Regions from separate parts of the Marinomonas sp. A3A genome, predicted to be linked through region 2. Evidence: predicted binding sites of a transcription regulator. Region 2 holds the regulator's gene; the other holds the start of a gene.

Region 1 (5,789 bases), 820 kb from region 2:
TCGAGCGGCTTCTATGGCTGCGTTTAGGGCGAGTAAATTGGTCTGCTCGGCAATATTCCTAATGACCTCAAGAACTGACGAGATATTCTCTGAGCTTCTTTCTAACTCTTCAGCTCGTTTTAATGACTCTTCAATATTGCTGATTAAGCTAGAAATAGCTTTGTGTGACGTATTTACCGCTTGAATACCTTGTGCAGTTAATTTACTTGAAGCGGTAGCTTCTGTTTCTGTCTCTTTTGCCACTTCTGCCATTTGTTGGTTTGATAGATTCATCTCTTGTCCTGCATTAATCATAGATGACGATGCATTCACTAGAGCATGAGTAATATTGTTTGTGGTTTCGGAGGCGTTTTTTAACTCCGTTGTCATGCTGCCAAGGGCGGATGATTGTTTATGTATATTGCTAATAATTGATCGCAGCTGTTCCACAAAACCGTCAAATTCTTTAGCTAGATCGCCAAGCTCATCTTTAGCACTTGAGTTGATTCTTTGTGTTAAATCGCCGTCACCTTCTGCAATTTCTCGAATACGACGTCCCATATTCTCTACATTTTTAGTGATTTTGAGGGGAATGATATAGCCAAAAATAAGAGAAATGATAAAGGCGATAGCCGTAACTATCATGGCGATTTCTTGATTACGTGCGATATTTTTTTTGGTTATTTCTTCAATTTCTCTGGAATGCTTTCTTACCGCTTCACCTGCTTTGTCCAAAAGTGAACGAATGGCTGCAAATTTTTCGTCTGCATTTATTATTTCTTGCGGAAGTTTGTTAGACGTTTGAGCCTCAGGAGATTCAAAATGAACTAGACTCTCTTCAAACCATTCATTAAAAAGTACATCAAATTCACTGTAAGGTTTTGCGAGTTCAGGTTCATGTATAAGGTAGCCTCTATATGCTCTAAACCTTTCTAATGCTTGCGCTGAATTTAGTTTGAAGTCTTCTTTATTATCAGTACGATCGCCAATGCCATTAATGATTCTTTGTTGTGCTAAACGTGCTTGGTACAAATCTCTATCCGCATTCAATACTTCAGTAATTGCTTCTACATAGTTATTTAGTTCGGCAGCGGAATTTATTTGGTCTTGTATATTGTGGGTGTGCGCTCGTAATTTTTCCCCCGCATCATCGAGCATATTGCGAATGACTTGGAATTTATTATCTAACGCTATCATTGTTTCTGAAAACTGAACGCTGCCTTTTGAGGTGTCAATAAGACTCTCGCTTGATTTTAGCCATTCGTTATAAAGCGTATTAAAAGAGTCGAAAGGCGCGAGAAGATCTTTTGGTTCGTCTGCAAGGTATTGTCTATATAGTTGAAAACGATCAAACACTTGTTGGGCGTTTTCTCTAAAATCGGCCTCATTGCCATTTTTTGGCCCTTGGCCATCGAGCATTTTTTCTTGTGCTAGTCGTGCTTGATAAATGTCGCGGTCAGCATTTAATACTTCTGAAATAGCTTCAAAATAATGCTCTGCCTGTAACTTCATATTATTTTTTTGTATGCTGCTCATCAGCATCATAAAGGCAAAAAGAGAGATTAAAATAATCGATAGAAAGATGATAGGGAGCATCATCTTGATCCGAATAGAATGGATGCGCATGTATAATCCTTTATCAGTTTGTAAGTTAATTACAGTCTAGGAAAGGATATTTATTAGCGCAAAAAAATAGTGATCAATTTTTAAAATAATGTGCACCTTTTTTAGTGACAGTTTTATGTTGTGTTCAATAAAACTCGAAAAATTAGAAAAGGTGAGAGCGTGGCGATGTCTTTCACCTTTTTTCTAGAAAAGTCTTTTTTAATTAAAAATGACTGGGTGTATCTCTTAGATATCGGCAATCATTTTTATGTTTTTACTGGCTAATTATTTTATTACTTGTGTAATCCAGGGTTGAGTGATCACCTGAGACGGCTTGCGTTGCATGATGGTTTCACCATGGCGTACAGACAGTAATACTTCACCTTGCTGACGCAGCACACTGTAGTCGTCATACCCTTCCAACAAGATAAAGTTTGCTGCGTTGCCTACTTCTATCCCATAACCTTGCAAACACATAGTGCGAGCGCTGTTGTCTGTGATCATATCTAGAGCGCTGGCGTAGTCTTGATACCCCATCATCTGGCAGATGTGCATGGCGTAATCCAATGTGCGTAGCAGCTTGCCATTACCTAGTGAATACCAAGGATCGAAGATAGAATCTTGGCCTAGGCAAACATTGATATTAGCTTCTCTTAATTCTTTAACTCTGGTCACGCCACGGCGTTTAGGGTAAGTATCAAAGCGACCTTGTAAGTGAATGCTTTCGGTTGGGCAGGATATAAAGCTAATACCGGAGTTTTTCAATAAACGAAACAGCTTCGAGCAATAGGCATTGTCATAAGAGTGCATGGCCGTGGTATGACTTGCAGTGACTTTAGATCCCATGTCATGAAACAGAGCCTCACAGGCCAGAAACTCCAAGAAGCGTGAGTTTGGATCGTCAATTTCATCACAATGAACATCAACCAAACGGTCGTATTTTTTTGCCAGTTCTATTATCAGCTTGACGGATTTCTCACCCAGTTCACGAGTGTATTCAAAGTGTGGAATCCCGCCGACCACATCGGCACCAATTTCTAAGGCTTCTTCCATCAGCTTTAAGCCATTTGGGTAAGACAGCATGCCGTCTTGTGGGAAGGCAACCACTTGTAAATCGATTTTGTCTTTCAATTCATCACGCAGAGCGCAAAGGGTCCGAACGCCTATTAACGTCGGATCAGTGGTGTCTGCATGAGTTCGAATGGCTTGTACACCGTTTTGTACCAGTAACTCTATGGTCGATAGTGCGCGGCGACGAATGTCGGCTTCATTCAACATAGGCTTGCGCTGGCTCCAGCGTTCAATGCCTTCGAAAAGGGTACCGCTTTGATTCCATTCTGGTTCGCCAGCAGTAAGGGCGGCATCAAGATGAATATGTGGCTCGACAAATGGTGCGCAAACTAGTTTACCATCAGCATCTATAGCATTATCAGCTGCTGTTAATGTATTTTCTTGTACCTCAATTTTGCTGAAACGGCCTTCATCAATATAGATAGAAAATAGCTCTGAACGTTGGCGCAAACGGGCGTTAATAATGTGCATAAAAACCTCAATCGTGTTGCAGAGCAGGCGTGAAAACCTGCTCTTCGATGTTGTGATGGTGAAATAATATTTTCTCGATAATCAATGCATTTATCACATGGTTTCTATCATGCAGTGACGGCTTGTCTATGAGATAGAAAAGATAATACGCCATAAACCACTATTGCGACAAAGACCCCAACAATAGGTGGCATCATCGGAGATGTGTAGGCTGCTGCTGAGGCGATGGCATAAGAGCCAAGCCCAATCCAATTAAAAGCGGGCAAGTTTACGTTGGCTAGCAATGGGTATTGGCCTTTATGGCGCAAGCAAAAATCAGCCATGATTACACCACCAATTGGCGGGATAAATGTTCCTAACAAGACCAGAAAAGGAATGAGAAAGTTATACATGCCAAATACCGCCATGACGGTACCAATGGCTGCGCCAGCGATGGTCACAACTCGACGCTTATCGGTTCGAAGAAGATTGCAGCCGGCGACGGCAAAGTTGTAAATGGTATTGTCTTGAGTTGTCCAAATATTGAGAAACAACATAAGTACAGCCAGCACCATAAAGCCTTGCGCTAGCATAACGTCGACAATATCAGCTTGCTGGTAAATTAACGTACCAAGTGCTCCGGTTAATACCATCAGGCCATTGCCTAAAAAGAAGGCCCCCATGGTTGCCCAAACAGCGACTTTACCGCTATTGGCGAATCGGCTCCAGTTAGTTGCTTGAGTGGCACCACTGACAAAGGTACCAATTACTATGGTGATAGCTGCGGTGAAACTCAAACTTTGTGTTGGCTCAATGCCAAACAAAGCTGATATACCGCCAACATCGATTAATCCTGTGTAAAGGCTGATTAAAATAAAAATGAGCATGGCAGGAACCGCTACTCGGGACAAGATATCCATGCCACGAAAACCAATCATGGCGGTTATACAAAAAGCCATGCCGAATAAAATCATTAAGGGCGTTTGCCATGCTTCTGGTATGTTCGTAATTTTGACTAACACAATTGCAAGCGTTGCCGTTCCCCATGCGTACCAGCCAATTTGAGTGAAGCCAAGTATGAAGTCTGCTAACTTGCTGCCAATTTCACCAAAGCAAAACCTTCCCATTAGGACACTATTTAAACCACTTTTATAGGCAATGAATGCTAATGCAGAAGCATAAATGCCTAGCAGCAAGTTACCGACTAAAATAACTAAGAGTAACTCTGAAAATGAAAACGCGGTTCCTAATGTTCCTCCAGCCCACATGGTTGCGGTAAAAAAGGTAAAACCAAGCAGAATCACTGCCATTGGCAGTAGTCCTCGGCGTTTATCTTTAGGCACTTCAATTAATGGATAATCTGATTGCGTCATAGTTGTTCCCCATGATGATTTAGTCAAAGTCACTTATTTGTGGTTTCCTTTAGTTTATAAGCAACTTGTGAACCAGTTTTGGGTAAATGCTTTTTATCAAATGAGTTTGTGGCGAGATTATGAAAAATGGTCACAATTGATTAGGCAAAAGCCAAGGCAGTCATTGCCTATCATCTTCTTAGTTTTTATTTATTAGTTACTCACTCTTTTTAAGTTTATAACTATAGTTAAGAAAACGTTACTGAAAAATAAGATGTTCTAAGCAGCAAGTAGGAGAGAGCGTTATGTCTAACGAAAAGATGTCGAATGAAGGTAAGTGTCCTTTTAATCATGGTGCCGCAGGTGCAAATCAATCATCGGGCCGCGGTACATCAAACAAAGACTGGTGGCCGAATCAGTTGAACTTAAACATTCTTCACCAGCATTCGCCGAAATCTAACCCAATGGGCGAAGATTTTGATTATGCCAAAGAATTTAATAGCTTAGATCTTGAAGCGCTTCGCAAAGATTTATTTGCGTTGATGACAGACTCTCAAGATTGGTGGCCGGCTGATTACGGTCATTATGGCCCATTCTTCATCCGCATGGCTTGGCACAGTGCAGGCACGTATCGTACGGCTGATGGTCGTGGCGGTGCGACGTCAGGTACTCAGCGTTTTGCACCATTAAACAGCTGGCCAGATAATGTTAACTTAGATAAAGCGCGTCGCTTGCTTTGGCCTATTAAGCAAAAATACGGCCGTAAGATCTCTTGGGCAGATTTGATGATCTTAACGGGGAACTGTGCATTGGAATCCATGGGGTTCAAAACTTTTGGTTTTGCTGGTGGCCGTGTGGACGTGTGGCAGCCTGAAGAAGACATTTATTGGGGAACTGAGAAAACTTGGCTAGATGATGAACGTTATACTGGCGATCGTGAACTTGAAAACCCTTTAGCAGCCGTACAAATGGGTTTAATTTATGTTAACCCAGAAGGTCCAGATGGTAAGCCCGATACGCTCGCTTCCGCCCGTGATATTCGCGATACTTTTGAACGTATGGCGATGAACGACGAAGAAACCGTTGCCTTGATTGCTGGTGGCCATACCTTCGGTAAAGCCCATGGTGCAGGTGATGCCGCTCAAGTTGGCGCTGATCCAGAAGCGGCAGGCATTACTGAGCAAGGTTTTGGTTGGAGTAATAACATGGGCACGGGGAAAGGTGTCGATACTATTTCTAGTGGTCTTGAAGGCGCTTGGACGAAGAGCCCAATTGCTTGGGACAACGGTTACTTTGAAAACTTGTTTGAGTATGATTGGGAATTAACTAAGA
Region 2 (5,789 bases):
TTAGGTGATTTTTTGTGTTTCAGACGCCACCAATAAAACAGTTATAGAAACAATAAAACCGCCAGTTGGGCGGTTTTATTGTTTTAGCGCTTGGGCTAAGTGATCAGCCTTGGCTTACGAACTTCATTGAGATGGAGTTGACGCAGTGGCGGATGTTGTTTTCTGTGAGTCTTTCCCCTTCAAATACGTGACCTAAGTGGCCTTCGCAATTGGCGCAGACGATTTCTATACGTCGGCCGTCGGCGTCAGGGACACGTTTTACTGCATTGGGAATTTCGTCGTCAAAACTTGGCCAGCCGCAATGAGAGATGAATTTGTGTTCTGAGGTATAAAGCGGTGCATCACATTGGCGGCAAACATACAGGCCGCCTTCCATGGTGTCGGTGTATTCTCCAGTAAATGGGCGTTCTGTACCTTTATCAAGGATTACACTGGCTTCTACAGGTGTAAGTTTGTTGTATGGTTTACTCATAAGACTTGTTCTCCTGTCGCTATGGTGAGCGTTGTTAGCATAATTATGTCATGCCTTATTGTTGTAGAGTAAGACAATAAATTGCACGGTGAGTTCGAGTTTTTGTGAGTGTTGTTTTTTGATGATAAAAAGCCCGTCTTAAAGACAGGCTCTTTTATGTGTCAACGCTTCATTTTGGGTTGGGTTGGAATTTATTCAGTTAACCCTAGACGCTTTTCTTCGGCTTCGCGTAAGAAGCGGAAAAGCTTTTTACGGTTTGTGGTGTTGCCTGCTTGTGATACTTCTTTTTGAGATTGGCGAATAAGCTGTCTAAGCAGTTGAATGTCTTCAACCTGAGGGTTTTCCTCTAAATATTGCGACAGTTCTTCTTTGCTGTTTTCGCCAATTAGTGCATCACGCTTAATTTCAAGCTGATGAAATAGCTTGTTGTAAGCGGCAGATGTTGAGTCGAAAAGTGCGACACGATGCGCTATAGCTTCATGGTCTTCTGTGCGCATTACCTTGCCGATGTATTGCAAGTGTCTTCTCATGGCTTCATGTTGCTTTATGCGGCCAGCTTCAACGAATGCTTCGCGTAATGTGTCAGACATTTCCACTTTTTTAAGTTGGTTTTTACTTAGGCCTAATAGTTTTTTTCCAAGATCTTGCAGGGCTTCCATTTCACGCTTGATCTGGGTTTTGCTTTTAGGGATTTCTTCTTCGTTGTTTTCAAATTGATCAAAGTCTGTCATGGGAACCTATATTAGAAAAATAGTAGCGAGACCAAGGAAGGATAAAAATCCAACCACGTCGGTCACGGTAGTCAAAATTACGCTGCCAGCTAAGGCAGGGTCGATACCGATTTTTTTTAGCAAAATCGGCAGAAGTGTGCCAGTGGCTGCAGCAAATAGCAGATTTATTATGATGGCGCCCGCAATGATATAGGCAATCTTGATGTTGTCAAACCAAAGTGCGGTGAGGGCGGCGATAACCGTTGCCCAAAGAAGGCCATTTATGAGTCCAACGATGAGCTCTCTGTTGAGTAACCAGCGAGTATTGGTGGAGCCTATCTGATTGAGTGCGATACCGCGAATAACCAGTGTGAGTACTTGAGAGCCAGCTATACCGCCCATGCTAGCAACGATTGGCATGAGTATAGCTAATGCAACAACTTGGTCTAGCGTCTCTTGGAATAAACCTATGACGTAGGATGCGGTAAAAGCCGTTATTAGGTTTATGCCAAGCCACACTGCGCGTCGCTTAGTGGTTTTTATGATGGGTGCGAAGGTGTCTTCATCATCATCAAGACCTGCCATGCTTAACATGGAGTGTTCGGCTTCATCTCGGATAACATCTACAACGTCATCGATGGTGATGCGGCCAAGTAGCTTTTTGGTTTTGCTGTCAATAACAGGTGCAGAAACCAAGTCCATTTTTTCGAAAAGCTGTGCTACTTCGCTGGCTGGTGTCTCTGCATCAATGACCGTGAATTCTGTTTCCATGATGTCGCGCACGGTTGCGCTAACATCAGATACCAATAGTTTGGTGAGGGGGAGAGTGCCTAATAAGCGATCTGATCGGCTAACAACAAGTAGGTTATCAGTCATGTCTGGCAGGGTTGAGTGTCTGCGTAGATAGCGGAAAACCAGATCGACGGTGATGTTTGGACGTATGGTGATGGTGTCCGTGTTCATCAAGCCGCCGGCGGAATCTTCCGAGTAGCTTAATAGTGCTTCAACTCTTGTTCTGTCTTGCGAGGACATTGACGCAAGAACTTCTTTTACGACCTTTTCTGGTAGGTGTTGAAGTAAGTCGGCAAGGTCATCGCTTTCAAAGTGTTCGGATACGGCGATGAGTCGCTCTGTATCCATGTTTTTCATGAACTGTACACCAATATCTTCGCTTAGATATTGAAGTACTTCACCTTCGTTTTTTGCTTCGATTAACTCCCAAAGAAGCTTACGCTCTTTGGGAGGGGAGGACTCTAATAGACGAGCAACATCTTGTGCAGGCAAAGCCCCGTTAAGTAGATAACGGATTTGCATGGTGGCACCGGATTCAAGCGATTCAGTAACCGTTTGAAGGTGATTAAGCGTGTTTTGCTCTGACATAGAAGGTTTTACTCGTCTTCACCAAAGCGATTGTTGATTAATTCTATCACCGCCTTTATTGCGTCTTTTTCGTCTTCACCATTGGTTTTGACACGAATTTCTGTGCCTTTTCCAGCAGCCAGCATCATCATTGCCATAATGCTTTTGCCGTCAACATTGCGGCTGTCTTTTTCTATGGTGATGTCGCAAGAGAAGCGAGTGGTTGTTTCAACTAGTTTGCCGGCAGCGCGAGCATGCAAGCCAAGTTTGTTTATAATTGTGACGGACTCTTCCTGCATGCTGTTTCCCTATATTAATGAGTCAAAAATATTGAATAGTTCTTCATTGGTTTGTGCTGTACGCAGCTTGTCCAATGCTTCTGGAGACTGAGCAAGCTCGGCGATTTGGGCTAAAGTTGCAAGGTGTTGATCGCACTCATGAGGTGGAACAATTAGAGCAAATATTAGGTCAACCGCTCTTTTGTCGATGGAGTCGAAATCAATAGGCGTTTGTAGAGACATAACAACGATAGCGGTGTGGTTTGCAGACTCTAGACGGCAATGTGGAATAGCGATGCCGTTGCCAATGCCTGTGCTGCCTAGTTTCTCTCGACCAAGTAATGCGTCATAGATGGCTTCGTTGTCGCAATGTAGTCGATTTGAAGCGACTTCCGCAATGCTTTCAAGGACGCGTTTCTTACTAACAATATCTTGTTTTGCGAGAACGAGTTCCGCTTTTAATAATGATTTCAAGGACATGATAAAATGGTTTCCGTTTAGATCAGTCGTTTTCGTTCATTGGAAGGAGGGATGTTCATCGCCTCTCGATATTTGGCAACAGTACGTCGAGCAACCTGTATGCCTTGGTCTGCTAAAATAGCAGCTAGCTTGTTGTCACTTAGTGGTTTTTTTGCTGGTTCATCTGATACAAGCTTTTTAATCATAGCTCGTATTGCTGTAGAAGAACATTCTCCGCCAGAGGCTGTGTTGACATGGCTGGAGAAGAAGTACTTTAGCTCAAAAATACCTTTAGGTGTGTGCATGTATTTCTGGGTTGTTACCCTAGATATAGTTGATTCATGCATGCCAACTTCTTCTGCAACATCGTGAAGAACCATGGGTTTCATGGCTTCTTCGCCAAGTTCGAAGAAATCAATTTGTCGACTTACTATGCAGCTGGCCACTTTTAATAATGTTTCGTTGCGGCTCTGCAAGCTCTTCATGAACCATTTTGCTTCTTGAAGAGAGGTTTTGATGTAGGTGGCATCTTCGGCGGTTGTTGCTGTGCTAGCCATCGCTGAGTAAGTCTCATTGATTTTGATGGGCGGCAACGCGTCGTTATTTAGTTCAACTTGCCATACGTCATGGCGTTTTTTTACGGTGACGTCTGGAATAACGTAGTCGGTGTCATCTGCGTCGATCACTGAGCCAGGGCGTGGGTTAAGCTGTTGGATCAAATTGACGACTTCTTTTAGTGCTTCGTCTTTTAATTTTGTTTTGCGGCTTAACTGAGCAAAATCTCGGTTACCTAACAAGGGTAGGTAATGATCAATAAGATTGTGTGTGCTCTTGTATAGAGGGTGGCTCTGGAAAGCTTCCAGTTGCACAAGAAGGCAGTCGCGTAGGTCGATCGAGCATACGCCAACAGGGTCAAAGCGTTGTAGTCTGTGTTGTACAGCAATGACTTCGTCTAACTCAAGCTCTTCTAGTTCTGTACAAAGGGACTCACAAATGTCATCGGGGGAAATGCTTAAGTAGCCATCGGGTTGGACGCATTCAATGATGGCGTAAGCGATTTCGATGTCGCGATCTGACATGTGAGTTAAATTTAATTGCCATATTAAATGGTCTTGTATGCTTTCTGCTGGTGCATTTCGGCTTTCGAAGTCGCTATCGCCTTCGTAGCTGTTGTGATCACTGACGGCCGCAGAGCTTTGGTAGGTGTCATCCCAGTTACTGTCGATGGACAGTTCTTCTGGGATACTTTCTGTCCACTCGGACTCTACGCGTGCTTCTTCGCTATTGTTGTCGACTGTTGTATCTGCAGCACTTTTTGATTCTATACTGGCAGGGATGTCGCTATGAATTTGTTCGTCGTCGTCGAGCTCAAGTAGTGGATTAGACTCAAGGAATTCGTGAATTTCTTGTTTTAAATCCAACGTAGAAAGCTGCAGCAAGCGGATAGCCTGTTGCAGTTGTGGCGTCATGGTCAGCTGCTGACCGAGCTTTAATTGTAAAGACTGCTTCATAGAGCAACTCTTTCTTCTAATTGAATGAATTGGAACGAGTTGTGCATACTACTCCCTTTCTACAGCAATGATAAGGGGTTACAGGCGGAAGTCGTCGCCTAAATAGACCTTTTTTACTTGTTCATTGTTGATGACGGTACTGGCATCGCCAGATGCAATGATGTAGCCATTACCAACAATGTAAGCTTTATCGCAGATGTCTAGTGTCTCTCTGACGTTGTGATCGGTAATTAGGACGCCGATTCCACTCTCTTGGAGGTGTTTGATAATGTGCTTTATATCACCAACGGAAATAGGGTCTACGCCAGCAAATGGTTCATCAAGTAAGATGAATTTTGGGTTCATGGCAACAGCTCTCGCTATTTCGACCCGGCGTCTTTCTCCTCCTGATAAGGCCATTCCTAGGTTGGTGCGAATATGAGTGATATGGAACTCTTCTAAGAGCTCTTCTAGTCTTTCTTGTTGTTGCGCTTTTGTTAGTTTTTTGCGTGTTTCTAAGATGGCTAGAATATTATCCTCTACAGACATTTTTCTAAAAATAGATGCCTCTTGAGGAAGGTAGCCAACGCCTTTTTGAGCACGTGTGTGCATCGCGTCATGAGTAATATCTTGGCCGTCAATAAATATGCCGCCAGCATCGTTTGCTACCATGCCAACTATCATATAAAAGCAGGTTGTCTTGCCCGCGCCATTAGGGCCGAGTAGGCCAACGGCTTGGCCTGACTCAACGGAAATAGATACATCCTTTACGACTTGGCGTTTTTTGTAACTCTTTGCAAGGTGTTTTGCCTCTAGTATAGCCATCTATTTTTTGGTCTCAGGTGCTTGTTTATCTTTTGGCGCTTGTGGCTGTAAAGTCATTGAAACGCGCCCTGAATCTTTTTTCTCAGCACTGAAAGTGCCGTCATCGACCATATAAAGGATGTAGTCTGCAGTGATGGAATTTTGCATTCTACTTAAATAGCCGTCGCCGATGATTTCTAGTTTTGATTCGCTTGTT

The links. The regulator sigma-54, encoded in region 2, starts transcription at its own class of promoters, with help from an activator protein. The targets are predictions, from matches to a motif close to TGGCACNNNNNTTGCTNT.
Region 1: the regulator sigma-54 is predicted to act here: its motif matches at 4,536-4,553, upstream of codB (cytosine permease).

Annotation. Positions count from the first base shown of each region.
Region 1 covers NZ_CP025532.1:1,666,470-1,672,258, forward strand. Annotated here, with positions in the region: gene CYL31_RS07770 (methyl-accepting chemotaxis protein) at 1-1,605, opposite strand, end outside; gene codA (cytosine deaminase) at 1,870-3,126, opposite strand; gene codB (cytosine permease) at 3,234-4,478, opposite strand; gene katG (catalase/peroxidase HPI) at 4,763-5,789, shown strand, end outside.
Region 2 covers NZ_CP025532.1:2,482,356-2,488,144, reverse strand. Annotated here, with positions in the region: gene CYL31_RS11610 (methionine-R-sulfoxide reductase) at 104-472, opposite strand; gene yjgA (ribosome biogenesis factor YjgA) at 664-1,203, opposite strand; gene mgtE (magnesium transporter) at 1,210-2,562, opposite strand; gene CYL31_RS11595 (HPr family phosphocarrier protein) at 2,571-2,840, opposite strand; gene ptsN (PTS IIA-like nitrogen regulatory protein PtsN) at 2,850-3,299, opposite strand; gene CYL31_RS11585 (RNA polymerase factor sigma-54) at 3,317-4,789, opposite strand; gene lptB (LPS export ABC transporter ATP-binding protein) at 4,868-5,593, opposite strand; gene lptA (lipopolysaccharide transport periplasmic protein LptA) at 5,594-5,789, opposite strand, start outside.